2 regions of the Salinicoccus jeotgali genome follow, and region 1 is predicted to be linked to the other one. Evidence: predicted binding sites of a transcription regulator. Region 1 holds the regulator's gene; the other holds the start of a gene.
What was found. Region 1 encodes CtsR, which represses protease genes until heat stress. Its sites were predicted from a motif close to ATGGTCAATAAAGGTCAAACA; they were not measured.
Positions count from the first base shown of each region.

Region 2: the regulator CtsR is predicted to act here: its motif matches at 1,935-1,955, upstream of ACZ43I_RS01500 (ATP-dependent Clp protease ATP-binding subunit).

Region 1 is NZ_AP043830.1:2,180,675-2,185,108, reverse strand. Features, by position in the region: gene ACZ43I_RS11240 (NupC/NupG family nucleoside CNT transporter) at 1-1,167, opposite strand, end outside; gene ACZ43I_RS11235 (CtsR family transcriptional regulator) at 1,380-1,847, shown strand; gene ACZ43I_RS11230 (UvrB/UvrC motif-containing protein) at 1,852-2,370, shown strand; gene ACZ43I_RS11225 (hypothetical protein) at 2,360-3,388, shown strand; gene ACZ43I_RS11220 (ATP-dependent Clp protease ATP-binding subunit) at 3,392-4,434, shown strand, end outside.
Region 2 is NZ_AP043830.1:296,985-301,418, reverse strand. Features, by position in the region: gene ACZ43I_RS01500 (ATP-dependent Clp protease ATP-binding subunit) at 1-1,821, opposite strand, end outside; gene ACZ43I_RS01495 (SurA N-terminal domain-containing protein) at 2,123-2,884, opposite strand; gene glmS (glutamine--fructose-6-phosphate transaminase (isomerizing)) at 3,098-4,434, opposite strand, start outside.

The DNA of each region.
Region 1 (4,434 bases):
GGATGCCCCGTAGACGAGCTTCAAGCCGAAGGTGGCGACTTTATTGCCGCTTCCATCATGCAGTCCCTTAACAGAGCCTGCAATGATGCCGATACTTGAGAAGTTGGCGAATGACACAAGGAATACTGAAATCATCGCCTGTGATTTTCTGCTGAAATCATCTGCTATCGCGGTATAGTCGAGCATGGCCACGAACTCATTTGTGATGAGTTTTGTCGCCATCAGGCTACCTGCCTGTTGCGCTTCAGACCAAGGGATTCCGATAAGGAATGCGAGCGGCATGAAGATGTAGCCGAGCACGTCCTGGAAGGTGATTTCCATGCCCGGGATGAGCAGGAAGACCTGGTTCAGAATCGCAATCAATGCGATGTAACCGATCAGCATGGCCGCAACGGTCATCGCGACTTTGGCACCGTCCATGATGTAGTCGCCGAGAATCTGGAAGAATGATTTGCCGGCATCCGGATTGTCATCGACATCGGCCTCATCTTCAGCGTCGGTTACGTCGTATGGATTGAGTATGTGCACAATCACGTAAGTACCGAACAGGTTAAGGACGATCGCCGTTACGACATACTGCGGATCGAGCATGGTCATGTAGGCGCCGACGATGGAGAGTGATACTGAACTCATTGCCTGTGCCGAGAGCGTATAGAGACGGTGTTTCGGCAGGTGCGGCAATTGGTTCTTCAATGAAATGAACACTTCTGATTGTCCAAGGAGCATGGATGCAGCTCCGTTGTAGGACTCGAGATAACCCATTCCGGTCACTTTTGTAAGCAGTATGCCGAGCCCGCGGATGATGAGTGGCAGGATCTTCGTATACTGCAGTATACCGATCAGGGCGGAGATGACGATGATCGGAAGCAGGACGTTGAAGAAGAACACGTCAGCGACGCCGCCATCTTCCCCTACCATCAAGTCGCCCATGACGAAGCCGACCCCTTCAGCTGCGAATCCGAGCAGGGCGTTGAACCCATTGGCCAGACCTTCTATGACGAACTGGCCTGCGCCGGTGGATAGGAGGATAAATGCAAAAACCAATTGGAGCGCAAGCAGTATTACGATGTTCTTCCATTTCTTGAACGCAAGCTTACGGTTGCTGCTGACGAGCCAAGCCAGGAAGAATGTAAACAGGATACCGATTATTCCCATTAGAATATTCAATATTTTCACCTCGTAGAGTTATTTTTTAAGCCATTATATTACCGTAGTCTGAATGAATGACTGTATGCGTCTGGAACGATGGATATGTATCCTGGTTAATTATAATGCAAACGTTTACAGAAATAAAGGGCGAATCCATGAAACTTTCCATTTGCTATATTGATTCACAGCCTATATAATCAAAGTCAAAGAAGGTCAAAAGAGGTGATGAAATGCGTAACATGTCAGATATAATTGAACAGTACCTCAAAAAGCTGATAGAGGAGTCCGGCACTGAGGTCGTCGAAATAAAACGTGCGCACATCGCAGAAAAGTTCGATTGTGTGCCTTCGCAGCTGAACTACGTAATAAAGACGCGCTTTACCAACGAGCACGGTTACACTGTGGAGAGTAAAAGAGGCGGCGGCGGGTATATACGGATCACTAAAGTCGAGACGCATTCCAAAGCGGAATACCTTGCCCATCTGAAGCGGCTGGTCGGGGAGCAACTGTCGCAGCAGAATGCCAAACATATCATCCAGTCGTTGTATGAAAACGAAGTGGTGACGCAAAAAGAGGCGAAGATCATAAGTGCTGTAATGGACCGTGAGACATTGATGCTCGAGCTGCCGTACCGGGATCGCTTGCGGGCGAAGATACTCAAGAGGGTGATGGATGTCATCCTATACAGTGAGGAGTGATGGAATGAAGTGTGAGTCATGCAACGAAAGGGAAGCAAGCATCCATATATCGAAAGGCGATGGACTGGAGAAGAGCGAGCGGTTCCTATGCGAACAATGTGCCAATGCCTCATTCGAGAATGATTTCAGCTATCCGGATGACACCTTCAACATCCAGAAACTGCTCCAATCTCTGTCCCAACAGCCTGCGTTGCATCAGCAGCAGAAAAAAACGCTGCAGTGCAGCACTTGCGGATCGACATTGAACAGCATCGTCCAGTCCGGGAAATTCGGTTGTCCCGATTGCTACCGCACATTCGAGGCACGTCTGCCGGATATCGTAGCCCGTGTGCAGGCCAACCAGACTGAGCATGTCGGCAAGATACCGGAGAAGTCGAAGGAATACTTGAAGACGAAGCGTAAGATGGAGCAGTTGAAAGCCAAGCTCCAGGCGCTCATCGATACCCAGGAATTCGAGGAAGCGGCCGTCGTCAGAGATGAGATACGCGCTTTGGAAAAGGCGGGTGAAGACGATGGAATATAAAAACATCAGCCCATGGATGCATGATGTAAAAGAGCAGCCGGTCGAAATGTCGACCCGCATCCGCCTGGCACGCAACATCGACCATATCCCCTACCCCCATATGATGCAGAACAGCAGTGGGATCGAGCAGATCCTGGAGCTTCTGGACGGGGTACTTGAAGGGTATGACCAGAAGGATATGGCGGACCTTAAATTTGAGGACAAGGCGCTGCTTGTCGAGAAGCATCTGGTGAGTCCGCTGTTCACCAAGCAAGGACTGAAGAACTACACCAGTGAAGATGAGTCGATCTCCGTCATGGTGAATGAAGAAGACCATCTGCGCATCCAGGCGATGGGGTCATGCCAGTCCATGATGGACATCTACCGGAAGGCCAACGATATAGATGACCGGATCGAACACGAACTGGACTACGCCTTTGATGAGCGGTACGGTTATCTGACAGCATGTCCGACGAATGTCGGCACAGGTCTCCGGGCGTCTGTGATGCTGCATCTCCCGGCACTCACTTCAAGCAAACGCATCCAGCGCATGGCTGGAAATTTGAGCCGTTTCGGGTTCGTATTAAGGGGAATATATGGAGAGGGTTCCGTACCGCTCGGCCATATCTATCAGCTGTCCAACCAGTTGACGCTCGGGCAGACGGAGGAAGAGATCATCACCACCCTGGATGAACTGAAGCAGAGGATCATCGAAGAGGAACTTGAGATGCGCTCATGGCTTGAAGATGAACATCTCCTGGACGTAAAAGATGCGGTCCACCGCTCGCTCGGCCTTTTGGGACATGCCTATAAGCTGTCTTTGAACGAGGCGGCGAAGTGCTTGAGCGACATCAAGTTCGGAATCGACCTCGGTCTGATCGAACACCCACATTTTCATTTCCAGAAATGGATTCAACTCATCCAGCCGGCATTCATCAAAATGCGTCTGAATGATAAAGAAGGCACATACACATCACTGGAGCAGGCTGTTGAAGAAGAGCGTGCAACAATGATGAGATATTTAATAGGAGGGGAATAAAGTATGCTATTTGGACGACTGACAGAACGTGCACAGAAAGTATTGGCGTATGCACAGGAAGAAGCGATCAACCTCAAGCATTCGAACATCGGGACAGAACATCTTCTGCTCGGGCTTGCGAAGGAAAATGAGGGCATCGCGGCAAAAGTGCTCGTCTCCTTCAACATCACAGAAGAGAAGGTCAAAGAAGAAGTGTTCAACCTGATCAACGAAGGGACGGAACCATCGTCTTCCATCCATTACACGCCGAGAGCCAAAAAGGTGATCGAACTGTCTATGGACGAAGCACGTAAGCTCCACCATAATTTCGTCGGGACAGAACATCTCCTGCTCGGCCTGATAAGGGAGAGCGAAGGTGTGGCGGCACGCGTGCTGGCCAATCTTGACTTGAACATCACAAAAGCGCGGGCGGCCGTCATCAAAATGCTCGGCAATCCGGACGCATTCCAGCAAAAGGACAATCTGAAGAAAGATCACAATACACCGACGCTCGACTCCCTTGCCCGGGACCTGACGCAGATCGCACGTGATGAGATGCTCGATCCGGTAATCGGACGCTCCAAAGAGATCACCCGTGTAATCGAGGTGCTGAGCAGAAGGACTAAGAACAACCCTGTCCTGATCGGTGAAGCAGGTGTCGGTAAGACAGCCATCGCTGAAGGGATGGCACAGGCCATCGTCAAAAATGAAGTGCCTGAGACGCTGAAGGATAAGCGTATCATGTCATTGGATATGGGTACGGTCGTTGCGGGTACGAAATACCGCGGTGAATTCGAAGAGCGCATGAAGAAAATGATGGACGAAATCCATAAGGCCGGCAACGTCGTGCTCTTCATCGATGAGCTCCATACGTTGATCGGTGCGGGCGGCGCAGAAGGTGCAATCGATGCATCCAATATCCTGAAGCCGGCACTGGCACGTGGTGAGCTGCAGTGCATCGGTGCCACGACGCTCGAAGAATACCGTAAGCATATAGAAAAAGACGCGGCATTGGAACGTCGCTTCCAGCCTGTCCAGGTGGATGAACCGAGTGTTGAAGATGCGAT
Region 2 (4,434 bases), 400 kb from region 1:
GAACTCAGGTTTAAAGTAGTCACTCAGATTCTCCAGTGTCGATACAGACTCATGTGCATCTGCATTGAATCCCACACTCGCTGTATTGACTCCTGTGCCTGCGTTACTTGTCATGATGATGACTGTATCCTTGAAACTGACCATACGACCGTGCGAATCTGTCAAATGACCATCTTCCATAATCTGCAGGAAAGTGTTCTGTACATCAGGATGTGCTTTTTCTATCTCATCTAAAAGGATGATGCTGTACGGGTTATGCCGCACTTTTTCAGTCAGTTGTCCAGCTTCCTCGTGGCCAACATAACCTGGAGGAGAACCGATGATTTTAGATACTGCATGCTTCTCCATGTACTCACTCATATCAAGGCGTATCATGGACTCTCGGGAACCGAACAGTTCCTCCGCCAATGCTTTAGTCAGTTCTGTCTTGCCGACCCCGGTCGGTCCGACGAAGAGGAAAGAGCCTATCGGACGGTATTTCGATTTCAAACCTGCCCTACTGCGACGTACTGCTTTCGCAACTTTTGCGACAGCTTCTTCCTGTCCAATGACTTTACTCGTCATCCTTTCTTCCAGATCACGCATCTTCTCTTGTTCATCTGTCTGCAACTTCGTTACAGGGATGCCAGTTTTCTCCTCAATTATCAACTGGATATCAGAGACATCAACGTCGATGGTCTTCTCTTCATCCTTAGCTTTCTCAAGCTGTTTCTCAAGTTGGATTTCGACATACTTCAAGTTTGCTGCTTTTTCATAATCTTCTCGTTCTGCCGCCTCGTTTTTTTCTTTCTCAATTTCATCGAGATGCTGTTGTATGGCATGCGCATCGTTTTCTGCATTTGCCAAGTTCAACCGTGAACCGACCTCATCCATCAGATCAATCGCCTTATCCGGCAAAAACCTGTCCTGGATATAGCGGTCAGAAAGTGATACAAAAGCATGAATCGCTTCGTCGGAATAACGTACTTCATGGAAATTTTCATAGCGATCCTTGATACCTTGAAGGATTTGTTCCGCTTCTTCCAATGTTGGTTCTTTCACTATAATCGGTTGTAAGCGACGCTCCAGAGCTGCATCTTTTTCGATCTGACGATATTCTTTTAACGTAGTCGCCCCAATGAGTTGCATTTCCCCACGGGCAAGTGCAGGTTTCAATATGTTTCCTGCATCCATCTGTGAGCTCTCTGCCGTACCCGCTCCAACCAATAGATGGATTTCATCAATAAATACAATGATGTCGTCCCTTTGCTGTATTTCTTCGATCAATTGCTTCATGCGCTCTTCAAATTGCCCACGGATACCCGTATTGGCTACAAGCGAGGCTACATCGAGTATATATATCTCTTTGCCTATCAATTTTGTCGGCACTGCACTTTCAGTAATTTTCAGTGCCAACCCTTCTGCGATGGCCGTCTTACCTACCCCTGGCTCACCAATTAATACCGGATTGTTTTTGTTCCGCCTATTTAATGTCTCGATCACACGCTTGACTTCTTGCTCGCGACCGATGACAGGATCAATTTCTCCTGCTCTGGCTGCTTCTGAAACGTTTTTGCCAAGCTGTTCTATTAGGCTGTCGTTACCTTCTTGACCCTGCTTGACGGTAGTACCTGTATGGCCAGACCCATTTCCTTCATAATATTCATCATTATGTCCTTCACCATTGAAAGGGAATCCAGACTGGAATCCATCAGAGTTCATCATCTGTTGTCTAATATCTCGGAAACATTGGTTGCATAAGTGCATCTGTACCTTTTTATTGTTAAGTTTCATTGCAACATTAACATTTGCATCATTTATTCCACAGTTTTGGCATTTCATGAATCATACCTCCTATATAATTGACTTTGACTAACTTTGACTATATAGATAGTATAAAGCCTTTCAATCATCATTTCAAAGAGTCTGCTTCAAAAATTATTTGAAGCCTTATGCGTTTGACTAACTTTGACTATATAAATATTATACATTGACCTTGTTTGACTTTCAAGTGATTAACCTTAAAAATCTGCATATAATTATAGGTGTCTACCATCGTTGAATCTTTAAAATAAAAACCCCTGCACCGGTACTAAAGCCCGGGTACAGGGGGTTGGAATATTGTTTTTCATTTACTGGCATTTTACAGGTGTATAGTGATGTCTCCATCCTCACGAAGCTTTTCAGCGAGTTTCTGGACCGCTTCACTTTCTTTTTGCGACTTGATCTGGGATTCCAGTTCAGGCTTAAGTTCTTCAAAAGATGGTAGTTCCTCCGCACCTTCCATTTGTTCACGCTGTTCTTTCGCATCATCATAAAGTGACTGTAATTCCTTCTCTGTCGGTTTGACCTCGCCCGTTTCTTCTGCAATCAGCTTATCTACTTTCACCTGAGTTTTAATTTGGGAGGTGATTTCCTCTTTAGACATGCCCTGCTCTTCTACGGCAGCATAGAAATCTTCTTTGGATTCCATGCCATTCTGCTTAACAAGGCCATCAAGCATATCATCCACTTCTTCATCGGAAGCTTTATAGTCACGTTCTTCTGCTTCTTGTACAAGTAACTTCTGACCGACCATTCCATCGGCTATCTGCTTTTTCAGTTCACCCTGGTCTACTTCTTCACCAGCCATCTGCTGCTGGATGGCAAGCTGTTGAAACTGTGCTGTATAAGTTTTTTCAAATTCATCTTTCTTCACTTCTTCTCCATTCACTTCTGCCACGACGTCCGGTACATCATCAAGCTCAGGTTCAGGCATTTCTGGCTGTTCGCCTTCTTGTCCCTTACTTGCTGTTTCTTCTTTCTTCGCATCATCATTCTTATCTTCAGCTGACTCTTCTCCTCCACATGCTGCCAAGGCAAGAATCAATGTGCCTAGAGTTAGAGCCATTAATATTTTTTTCATAATTATTTTAGAACTCCTTCCAATACTTACTGTCCGTCATTTTAACACACCATGAACTTAATTCCATTTCTTAAGGGAGGACATATCTGTTTATTTTTTGAAATGTGAACATTACATGAAGTAAATATAACTTTTTAACTCACCGAAAATATAAAATAATGCCCTTTATAGAAGTTTTTTAATCCATAAGGGCATCATTAAATGTTCTGCTTTCTATTCCACTGTCACTGATTTTGCGAGATTTCTCGGCTTGTCCACATCGTTGCCACGATGTAGCGCAGCATAATAGGCAATAAGCTGATATACCACTACCGAAACAAGGGGGGTCAACATCTCATGCACTTGCGGAATGACATAGGTGTCCTCCTCCTGATCCATTCCTTCCATGGATACCATGCATACTTTAGCCCCTCTTGCTTCAACTTCCTGGGCATTCCCACGGATATTCAAATTGACCCGTTCCTGTGTCGCTAAGGCAAACACCGGTGTATTCTCTTCAATCAATGCGATTGTGCCGTGCTTAAGCTCACCGCCAGCAAAACCTTCTGCTTGAATATAGGATATTTCCTTCAATTTCAAAGCGCCTTCGACACCGACATAATAATCCATAGTGCGGCCGATAAAGAAAGCATTTCTTGTTGTTTCAAGATATTCGTTGACGATCTGTTCGATTTCAGGCGCATCATCGATAACAGCTGTGATGGCTGTTGTAACTTTAGCGAGTTCACGCATCAGATTGATTTCAATGTCTTTGCCGAGTTCTCTTGCGGTTACTTGAGCCAGAATCGAGAGTACTGCAATTTGAGCCGTGTAGGCTTTTGTTGAAGCGACGGCGATTTCAGGGCCCGCATGCAATATAAGTGTTTCATCCGCTTCCCGGGCGAGGGTAGATCCGGGTACATTGGTCACAGTCAGGGATTTATGTCCCTGCTTTTTGACATCAACAAGTACTGCCCGGCTATCTGCTGTCTCACCTGATTGAGAAATGAAGATGAATAGTGGGTTTTCTGATAGAAGTGGCGTATTGTAGACGAATTCTGAAGCCACGTGCACTTCAGTCGGCATCCCCGCCCATTTCTCAAAGTACTCTTTGCCGATCAGACCAGCATGGTAACTTGTTCCGGCGGCTATGATGTATATACGGTCCGAACCTTTGAGTTGGTTTATCACTGCATCATCAATTTTAAGGTTTTCGTCCTGATCCTGATATTCCTGTATAATTTTGCGCATGGCTGCCGGCTGGTCATTGATTTCCTTAAGCATGAAATGATCGTAAGTCCCTTTTTCAACTTCGCTCTCATCGATCTCGGCTATGAAGGATTCTCTTTGAATTTCTTTACCCAAAGCATCCTTAATGATGATTTCATCTTTTTTCAGAAGGACAATCTCCTGATCCATCAATTCAACAAATTCATTTGTTTCCTTAAGCATTGCCATTGCATCAGAAGTGATGACATTAAAACCTTCGCCCTTACCGAGCAGAAGTGGGGATTTGTTCTTAGCTGAATAGATGACTTCCGGCTCCTCTTCATCCAGCAGACCAATGGCAT